One region of the Agrobacterium sp. GW821-FHT02D03 genome, then DNA from elsewhere that is predicted to be linked to it. Evidence: predicted binding sites of a transcription regulator. Region 1 holds the regulator's gene; the other holds the start of a gene.
The links. Region 1 encodes LexA, which represses DNA repair genes until DNA is damaged. Its sites were predicted from a motif close to TGTTCNNNNTGTGTTCNG; they were not measured.
Positions count from the first base shown of each region.

Region 2: dinB (DNA polymerase IV) is a predicted target of LexA. The motif match lies at 1,939-1,956, and genes of this name have one in related genera.

Region 1 covers NZ_JBWKVN010000001.1:1,499,268-1,503,922, reverse strand. The annotation lists gene kdsA (3-deoxy-8-phosphooctulonate synthase) at 1-646, opposite strand, end outside; gene AC07U5_RS07020 (hypothetical protein) at 782-1,345, opposite strand; gene lexA (transcriptional repressor LexA) at 1,702-2,427, shown strand; gene AC07U5_RS07010 (GFA family protein) at 2,761-3,159, opposite strand; gene AC07U5_RS07005 (glutathione S-transferase family protein) at 3,414-4,103, shown strand; gene AC07U5_RS07000 (ComEC/Rec2 family competence protein) at 4,114-4,655, opposite strand, start outside.
Region 2 covers NZ_JBWKVN010000002.1:1,549,565-1,554,219, forward strand. The annotation lists gene AC07U5_RS20415 (hypothetical protein) at 1-45, opposite strand, end outside; gene AC07U5_RS20420 (exonuclease domain-containing protein) at 42-818, opposite strand; gene dinB (DNA polymerase IV) at 822-1,928, opposite strand; gene AC07U5_RS20430 (hypothetical protein) at 2,070-2,363, shown strand; gene AC07U5_RS20435 (LysR substrate-binding domain-containing protein) at 2,489-3,379, shown strand; gene AC07U5_RS20440 (CBU_0592 family membrane protein) at 3,386-3,652, opposite strand; gene AC07U5_RS20445 (ABC transporter substrate-binding protein) at 3,887-4,655, shown strand, end outside.

The DNA.
Region 1 (4,655 bases):
CCTGCCCGCCTGGCTGCTGCACGGAATGCGTCGCATCGAAGACCACCGGCGCACCGAGCGAGGCCATGATCGGCAACGAGCGCATGTCGGAGACAAGCGTGTTATAGCCGAACGATGCGCCGCGTTCGCAGAGGAGAACATTCGGATTGCCGCTCTCATTCAACTTCGCCAGCACGTTCTTCATGTCCCAGGGCGCCAGGAACTGTCCCTTCTTCACATTGATCACGCGGCCGGTCTTCGCGGCGGCGATCAGAAGATCGGTCTGGCGACTGAGAAAGGCCGGGATCTGCAGAACATCAACGGTTTCGGCGACAATGGCGCACTGCTCTTCGGTATGGATATCGGTCAGGACCGGGAAGCCATATTCCTTCTTGAGATCGGCAAAGATCTCCATGGCCTTGTCGAGACCGATGCCGCGCTGGCCGGAAAGCGATGTGCGATTGGCCTTGTCGAAGGATGACTTATAGACAAGCCCGATGCCGAGCTTGCCGCAAAGCTCATGAAGCGTGCCGGCAATCATGAAAGCGTGGTCGCGGCTTTCCATCTGGCACGGACCGGCAATCAGCGAAAACCGCTCCGTGTTGGAGAAGGCGACAGCGCCTTTGCCTTCGCCAGCGACCACTTTCAAATTGTTCTTCACAGTCATCTCATTCCTCACGACACATGCGCCGGACATCGCCGGCAACCGCTTAACTTGCGATGTTGCACAGGCATTAGCAGCAAGCGCGCCATGTGTCACGAGATGAGGGATGCTGCGGCCGGAGCACCGACCGCTTGCCCTTTAGCCGGCATTCGCCTTCCGCACGACATCGGGATTGGCCTCGGAAAATTGCACGAACGGCCCGACTGCGCGCACGGCGTCGGAAAATCCAGCACTTCCCTTCAGCCCTTCCAGTTCTTCAGGCTTGAAGCCTTGAGTCAGTAACATGCGATAGACGTTCTCGCTGTTCTCACCACCGGCGGAAACCCAAGTCGGTAGCGATGTCTCCCAGGCCTTCTTCTCGCGCTGGTTTCGATCGACGACGATGGCAAGCTTGATCAGTCCGCCGATCGGAATGGGAATACCGTTCACCGCAAGATCGGGGATGAAGCTCGCCGGATGAACGCCGCCAAGCGCGTGGTTCTTCAGGATCCGTGCACAGTTATTGTCGCGCGTCGGCTCCTTGTTCTGCGAAACGCGCTTCTGATTGAGCTGAACGATGAGCTTGCAATTGGCCATCGTCGTGTTCAGCAGCAGCCGGTCGTACTCCTTGCGCTTTAAAGCTTCCGGTGAATTGGGATCGAGGGTCTGGCAACCGGCCAGCGCAACCAGCATTCCGATAAGGGTAAATCTAACGAGCTTCATAAAAATGTCCCTGCCCCGAGAAGACGCTGCAAGGCAGCGCCGTAGAGCTATGATAACTTTGTTGATAATGCTTCGAATGGCTTGGCCTTCATCCCACAGGATGACCGGATCATGTGATCCTCGAAGCAGCTTGTAGATACCCGCAAAAATGAAATCATCAACCTGGAGAGGAAAAAGACGCGCAACACCGTAAAGAAGCTATAAACTTCTACCATTGCGCGGATAACAGGACTGCGAATTGATGAGGCGGAGACGTTTGCGGAATTTTAAGGGATTGCAGAACACATATGGAACATATAGTGTTCGTTCTGTATTTGTTTCGCGAATCTTCGCCACGTATTCCAAGGGTTTTCTTCATGCTCACGCGCAAACAGCAGGAACTGCTTCTTTTCATTCATGAGCGAATGAAAGAGTCCGGCGTGCCGCCATCTTTCGATGAGATGAAAGATGCCCTCGACCTTGCCTCGAAATCCGGCATCCATCGGCTGATTACCGCTCTGGAAGAACGTGGCTTCATCCGCCGCTTGCCGAACAGGGCAAGAGCCCTGGAAGTCATCAAGCTTCCGGAAGCCTATTCCGCACCCGCACAGAAGCCGCCGCGCGGCTTCTCGCCAAGCGTGATCGAGGGCAGCCTCGGAAAAGCCAAACCGCCTGAGTCGGCTCCTGCCCCGAAGCCAGCAAACGATCAGATCTCCTCCGCTGTCACCGTTCCTGTAATGGGGCGCATCGCCGCCGGTGTGCCGATCTCCGCTATTCAGAACAACACCCACGATGTTGCCGTACCCGTCGATATGTTGGGCACGGGCGAGCATTACGCGCTGGAGGTCAAGGGTGACTCGATGATCGAGGCTGGCATCTTCGATGGCGATACCGTCATCATTCGCAACGGCAGCACCGCCAACCCCGGCGATATCATCGTCGCACTGGTAGATGATGAAGAAGCCACCTTGAAGCGCTTCCGCCGCAAGGGTGCTTCCATCGCCCTGGAGGCCGCGAACCCAGCCTATGAAACCCGTATCTTCGGACCGGATCGGGTCAAGATTCAGGGCAAGCTGGTCGGCCTCATTCGTCGCTATCACTGAGCGGACGACAGTCGGCTCAGACTGGCTGCCCGTGCTCTTGCAGAGGCAAGACGCGCTGACATAGTTGGCAGATGCGGCGATGTTGGGCTGCCTCTGATCGCACCGAGGTTTCGACGCTGGTTCTCTTCGCCTTTGTCTTTCTCGTTATCCTCATTCTCGATCCGAGGGTGAGGAAAAGATTGGCGGATGGTCGGGTGCATGCCGATCATGGCCTTCGAACGGCGGCAATCTTTCAGTGCCACCGACAAGCGCCCTCGCCCGTCGCTTCTAAGTGCAGGACTCACAGACGCAGCTAATCCATGTTGCAGCTACCATCCGACAAGGTGGACAGTCTCACCGCCCCTTTTCCGTTCTGCCTGTCGATTCCCGGTCCCGCTCATATTGGCGCAATGCCGGGAAATCCGGCAGCCACGCCTCACGGCGGACCGTCCAAAGCTCGTAGGTCGGCTCGAACTGATCTGGTGAATCCAGGGAACCGAGATTGACCTCGATTTCGTCGTCGCTTTTTCCGAAGACCGGCGATCCGCAGTTGGGACAGAAGAAACGGCCATTATAGCTGCGTGTTTCTCCCTCGATGGTAACGGCATCCTGCGGGAAGATGGCGGATGCGTGGAAGAGCGCGCCGTGGTGTTTGCGACAGTCCATGCAGTGACAAATCCCGATACGGTAGGGCGCGCCGACCATCGAAAGCCTCACGCTGCCGCAGGCACAACCGCCAGATTTCATGTTCATCTCGATCGCTCCATTTGCTTGACGCCTTCCCATCAAACCGCGACGAACCGGTGAAGTTCATTCTGCTTCTGTTTCCGGACACGTGAGAACGGCGAACGCATCAATTCATATGATATCTGACATGACAGACTCGGCCTGTATGTCCTCTCGGTCATGCGTTAGGAGGATGGACAGAGAAACATACGCACCTACACGCATGGACGCTTTTGCTGATTGCATGCGATTCAAGCGGCGTATCACCAGAAGGAGACAACATGTACGATCTCTACATCGCCAACAAGAACTACTCCTCCTGGTCTCTCCGGCCGTGGGTTCTGATGCGCACATTGGAGATTTCCTTCAACGAGCATCTCGTCCCCTTCAATGATCCCGATCCCAAGAATGGCTTCAATCACTTCTCCCCCACCGGCAAGGTGCCTTGCCTTGTGGATGGCGATGTCACCATCTGGGACTCGCTTGCGATCATCGAATATCTGGCGGAACGGCATGATGGTGTTTGGGCTGAGGATGCCAAAGCGCGGGCTTGGTCGCGCTCGGCATCCGCGGAGATGCATTCCGGCTTCCAATCGCTCCGCAATCTGCACCCGATGAGCGTAGGCTTGCGAATCCGGCCAGTTCCTGCAACCGAGGCGCTCCGTAGGGATATCGCGCGTATAGATGCGCTATGGCAACAGGGCCTCGACAGCTTCGGAGGGCCGTTTCTGGCCGGTACGAATTTCACCGCCGTCGACGCCTTCTTCTGCCCCGTGGCCTTTCGCTTCCAGACCTACGGCACAGCACTCTCGCCAGCGGCAGAGGCTTACAAGACCCGCCTCTTGAACTCGCCGGCGATGAAGGAGTGGGAGGAGGCAGCGATCCGGGAACCCTGGCGTGACGCCGAGCACGAAGAAGAAGCGCGGGCGTCCGGCGAGATCATCGAAGACCGCCGCTCCGCAGCGGGTTGAAGCAAGAGACTTACTGCCCGGCCGCCAGCATCGCCTCGATATGCGGCGGCACCGCGCCGTCAGAGGTCTTGCTGCGCCAGTCATAGGCGCGGTGGATCGACCAGGGTCTGGCAACGTCTTGCATCGCCGCGCGCGCAGTTGCGACGGGCGCTCCGGCCTCATTCAGCCAGAGTTCCAGCGAGCCCGTCTTCCGCAATGTTGTGGCGCTGATCAACAGCGCGCCCGAGCGACAATTTGAAAACGGCACGAAACGCGACGTCACGACGATGTCCGCCACATCACAGGCTGTTCCGGTCAACGCCGTGTTCGAAATGACCACGACTGTGACGCCGCTCTCATGACGTCCAGCACACCAGGCGTTTTTCTGACACGAGAAGCCATTCGTCCGCTCGAAAGCCAGAATCATCTTGTCGCGAACCTCTTGCTTCAGCTGATCGGTGAGAACAGCCGGCCGGCGTGGCGTTGGCTCTGCCGTTTCCTCTCGTTCACCCGCCTTGTTGTCGTCCACCATGACAGGGGCCACATGTTTATCCGGAAGCGGCACCGCCCTCG
Region 2 (4,655 bases), on a different contig from region 1:
ATCCGGCGTGTCGGGGTAAGATCGGGGCTTTACGCTACTGCTCACAGCAACGACCCTTGGGCCGGTTCCATGTCCTGATGTGTCTCCATCTCACCGCGCCTTGTCAGCTCGGTTTGTGCGCTGAAGCGCACATCGCTATCCCTGTCTTGAAGATAACCGATCAGCGTTTCGGTGCTCAGGCGGTCCCAACCTTTGCCGCGATCCGGACCGGCGGGCACGCGCGGCAGCAGCCCTGGCTCGGCGCTCCAAGCCAAGAGCTCTTCTAGCGAGGCGGCGTTCAGCATATCGCGCAGGTGATGGGCGGTCACATAGGCGTCTGGCATGGCGCGGTGTGCTGGCAGACCAATCTCATGCACCAGGCCTTCCGGCATGCGCAGATAGCGTAACATCTGATTGGAAAAACGCGGCAATTCGGGCCAAACCCGCAGCGCACATTTCCACGTGCAGATCCAAGGCAGTCCTCCCGTCAGCCGAGCCGTGCAATATCGCTGTTCGAAGGCTGCGCGGTGGGCTGCAAAGGCCACCACGCCTCCCTCGGGGCGCAAGACGCTTGGCGCCACTTCCTTCCAAAACGGGGCGTCCGCGACCTGCTCGTCAAGAATATGATGGATGGCCATTGTGTCAGCCGTGATCGGGCGACCGGGATTGACGAAGCGGGCGCCGCGCTCATTCGTCAGCGCCCAACGTCTCCCTTCTACAAGTGCGACATCCTGCCAGCCGATTTCGCAAACATCATTGGCGCCGTTGCCGGCGGTCTCCAGATCAATCACGCGGATGCGTTGCGCTGATACCTTCAGCTCTTCTCTAGGCTCTTTCATCGATTATAAATCGAAGCCGAGCTGAGGTTGTTCCCCATCGTCTGAAATGCTCTCGTTTGTGAGGGAGGAAAGAGTGACTCCGAGCAAGCGAACGGACCGTTTGAACGGATAGACGGTCGCGAGCAGTCCCGCAGCGGTTTCGAGGATCGCGTTGCCGTTGGCGAAGGGGACAGCGCTGCTTCTGCTACGGGTCGCTTGCGTGAAGTCGGAGTACTTGATCTTCACGGTGACGGTCTTGCCGCTGAAACCTTTGGCCTGGCAGTAGCTCCAGACCTTCTCGGCAAGTGGCTTCAACTCGTCGGTAGCCAGATCGAGGTCATCGATATCCTGCACGAAGGTGTCTTCAGCACCGACTGATTTGCGTACACGGTCGGGTCGGACCCGGCGCTCGTCGATGCCACGCGCGATGCCATAGAAATATGGCCCCGACTTGCCGAAGTGATGTGTCAGAAACTGCAGGGTCTGCGCCTTGAGATCGGCACCAGTTTCGATCCCCAATCTGCGCATCTTCTCGGCAGTTGCCGGCCCAACGCCGTGAAACTTCTTTACCGCGAGGCCCTCGACGAACGCAGGCCCGCGCCTGGGCGTGATTACCGCCTGACCGTTGGGCTTGTTGAGGTCCGACGCCATCTTGGCGAGAAACTTGTTATAGGAAATTCCGGCGGATGCGTTGAGGCCAGTCACCTTTTTGATCTTTTCGCGGATTTCCAGCGCGATCTCAGTCGCGATCGGCATGTCCTTTAAATTTTCAGTAACATCTAGGTAGGCTTCATCCAGCGATAGCGGTTCTATTAATGGTGTGTATTCGGCAAATATCTCCCGGATTTGCTGCGAGACGGCGCGGTAGACTTCGAAGCGTGGTCTGACGAAAATCAGGTCGGGGCACTTTCGTGCTGCGGTCACGGAAGGCATGGCTGAATGCACGCCAAAGGCGCGAGCCTCGTAGCTCGCTGCTGCCACGACGCCACGCGCCGCAGCGCCACCCACGGCAAGAGGCTTTCCGCGAAGATCAGGATTATCACGCTGCTCGACGGACGCGTAGAATGCGTCCATGTCCACATGGATGATCTTGCGAAGCGGCGAGGGGTCGTTGAAGCTCATGGAGGCCATAGAAGCTGTTTCGAACAAAAGAAGAACATAGCATGTGTGGTGGCATGCGCCAAGACATCGCGGCCAGAAGTTTGTTGCGTTGATGAAACCAGCGGACCGATGGGGAGTTTGACCTACTCACTATGTCTGAGGAGATCCGTTATGGCCGACAACGCCACCAGTACCATTCGCGCGACATTCGAAACCCGCGAGGCCGCCGACCTTGCTGTCGAACATTTGGTGCAGCAGCACGGCATTGCTCGCCCAGATATCTTCATCCAGTCGGCTTCCGACGAAAACACCACAGGAACGGAATCGTCACGCGGCGACGTGAAGCGCGCCGACGCTCCCCACGAAGGTGAGATCGAAGTGTCCGTCGATATTGCAGCCGACCAGCTGCAGGCCGTTCAGCGCAGTTTTGGTGATGCCGGAGCGATCCGCGTTTCAGGCCGTTGAAGCAAACCGTCAAGCTTAGGTGGCGGGCTATGGGTTCTCGCAAGTGAGCTTGCCGCCTAAGTCAATAACGACGTTGATGATCCCGCGTTGTGGATGTATTTGATCCGGCAACGTCAGGGATCAAAATGCAGACCTTTTCTAGATTGCCGCCACTTGAAGCGCTCGTTGTTTTCGAAGCGGCATCGCGTCTCGGTAGCTTTTCCCGTGCAGGCGTCGAACTCGGCCTGACCCAAAGTGCGGTCAGTCGCCAGATCGGCAAGCTGGAAGCATTCATCGGCTCGAAACTGTTCGAACGGGTGCCGACAGGCGTGCGATTGACGACGGTGGGCGAGAATTATTCGATCGATGTCTCCCGACTGATCCTTGATATCGCAAGTGTCACGGATGGTGTCCGCTCCTGGACGGGTGCCAGCCAGATCACGATCGCCTGTTCCAGAGGCATCGCCGATCAGTGGTTTATGCCTCGCCTCAAGAAACTGAAGAACGATATTGCTGGGCTTGAACTCAGGCTGCGCGTTACCGACGACGTTGCACATTTGCGGCTCGACGAATTCGATCTTGCAATCTTCTACCGCAAAGAAAGACCGATTGGGGTTTGGCTCTCTGAGCTTGGCCAGGAAGAGGTGGTCCCGGTCTCTGGCGCTGGCGCATTGTTACTGGAAGAGCAGAGGGCGCCGGTCCTCATCTCCATTGAAGACTCCATGCGCGAGTGGCAGGATTGGGGCGATTGGTGGCGATCATCAAAGATGTCCCCGCCGCAGGATGCAGTGCACTGGAAACTTGGAGATTACGGTTTGTGTGTCGCGGCTGCCTCACAGAGTCTCGGCACGACGCTCGGCTGGACATGGCTCATCCGCGATCAACTGGACAGCGGTGTCCTCGTTCCGGTGCATAGCCACACGATGCGATCCGAAGGACGATTTTATCTCATGCGGCCTGCTGACCGACATCAGCGAAAGATCGTGCGAGAAGTGGCCGACTGGCTGATTGCAAACAACAAACAAACCGCTCGCTGATTATCATTACGCTTGTACGAGGCGCGCTCTGCGCCGACGATCCAGCATGAAACGTGCGTAACCGATCAAAGTGAATATCAGCCACGCCACCTGCGAAATCAGGGAGCCAAGATTGAAATTCCATATCAGCGAATAGATCAGGAGAACGCCACCGAGGATGTTGAGAATGGTGTAACGACCGTCTTCAACGCTCAGAATGCGCAATTGCAGCAGGGCATATGCGATGAGATAGAAAATTGCTCCTGCAAGGCCAACAATGTCCGCAAGCCCCATTTATACGCACTCCGTAACCGCCTAGTATAGACGCCTGGCCACGCCGGCTCATTCCGGCGACGCTCGTGTACTCCGCTTCGCAAACAAGCGGATACGCTTTGATTTCATGACCCCATGCGCAAAAATCATACCCCAGCTTATGGCTCCGTCTCTAGTGCCGAACCGCTGAGTACGATAGGCCAGCCCCCGAGAGCCGTCCCATGAACGGCGACGATAAAAACAGGGAACTGCACCATGACACACCCTCCTTCTTCCTTTTCGCTCGACCGACGTAGCTTCCTCATCGGCGCCGCCGGTCTGACGGCGCTTTCTGCTGGCTTCATCACACAGGCCAGCGCGCAAGACGCTCAAACTCCGAAGAAAGGGGGCGTGCTGAAACTTGGTATCGGCGGCGGTAGCACCACAGACAATCTCGATCCGCGCATCTTGAAGGACTGGGTACCCGTCAATCAGGCCTTCATGATCATGAATGGTCTTGTCGAGATTGACGCCAACAATCACGCGGTTCCAGAATTGCTCGAAAGCTGGGAAGCGCAGCCGGGTGCCAAGGAGTGGGTGTTCAAGCTGCGCCAAGGGGTGACCTTCCATAACGGCAAGGCGCTGACGGTCGAAGATGTGATCTATTCGATCAATCTCCACCGCGGCGAGACCACCTCTGCAGCGCGTTCGATCGCGTCTGCGCTGAAAAGCGTCGAGAAAGTCTCGGACAGCGAAATCAAGATCGTCCTTGAAAGCGGCAACGCCGACCTTCCCTACATTCTCTCCGACTACCACTTCCTTGTCGTTCCCGAAGGATGGACGGATTTCAACAAACCCGTCGGTACGGGGCCGTTCGTGTTCGAAAGCTACGATCCCGGCGTCCGGTCGCGTTTCACGCGTAACCCCAACTATTGGAAGCCGAACGCCGCGCATGTCGACGCCGTCGAAGTGATCGTCATCAATGATATCGCTGCGCGCACCAATGCCATGATGTCGGGTCAGGTTCATGCGATCAACCAGCTCG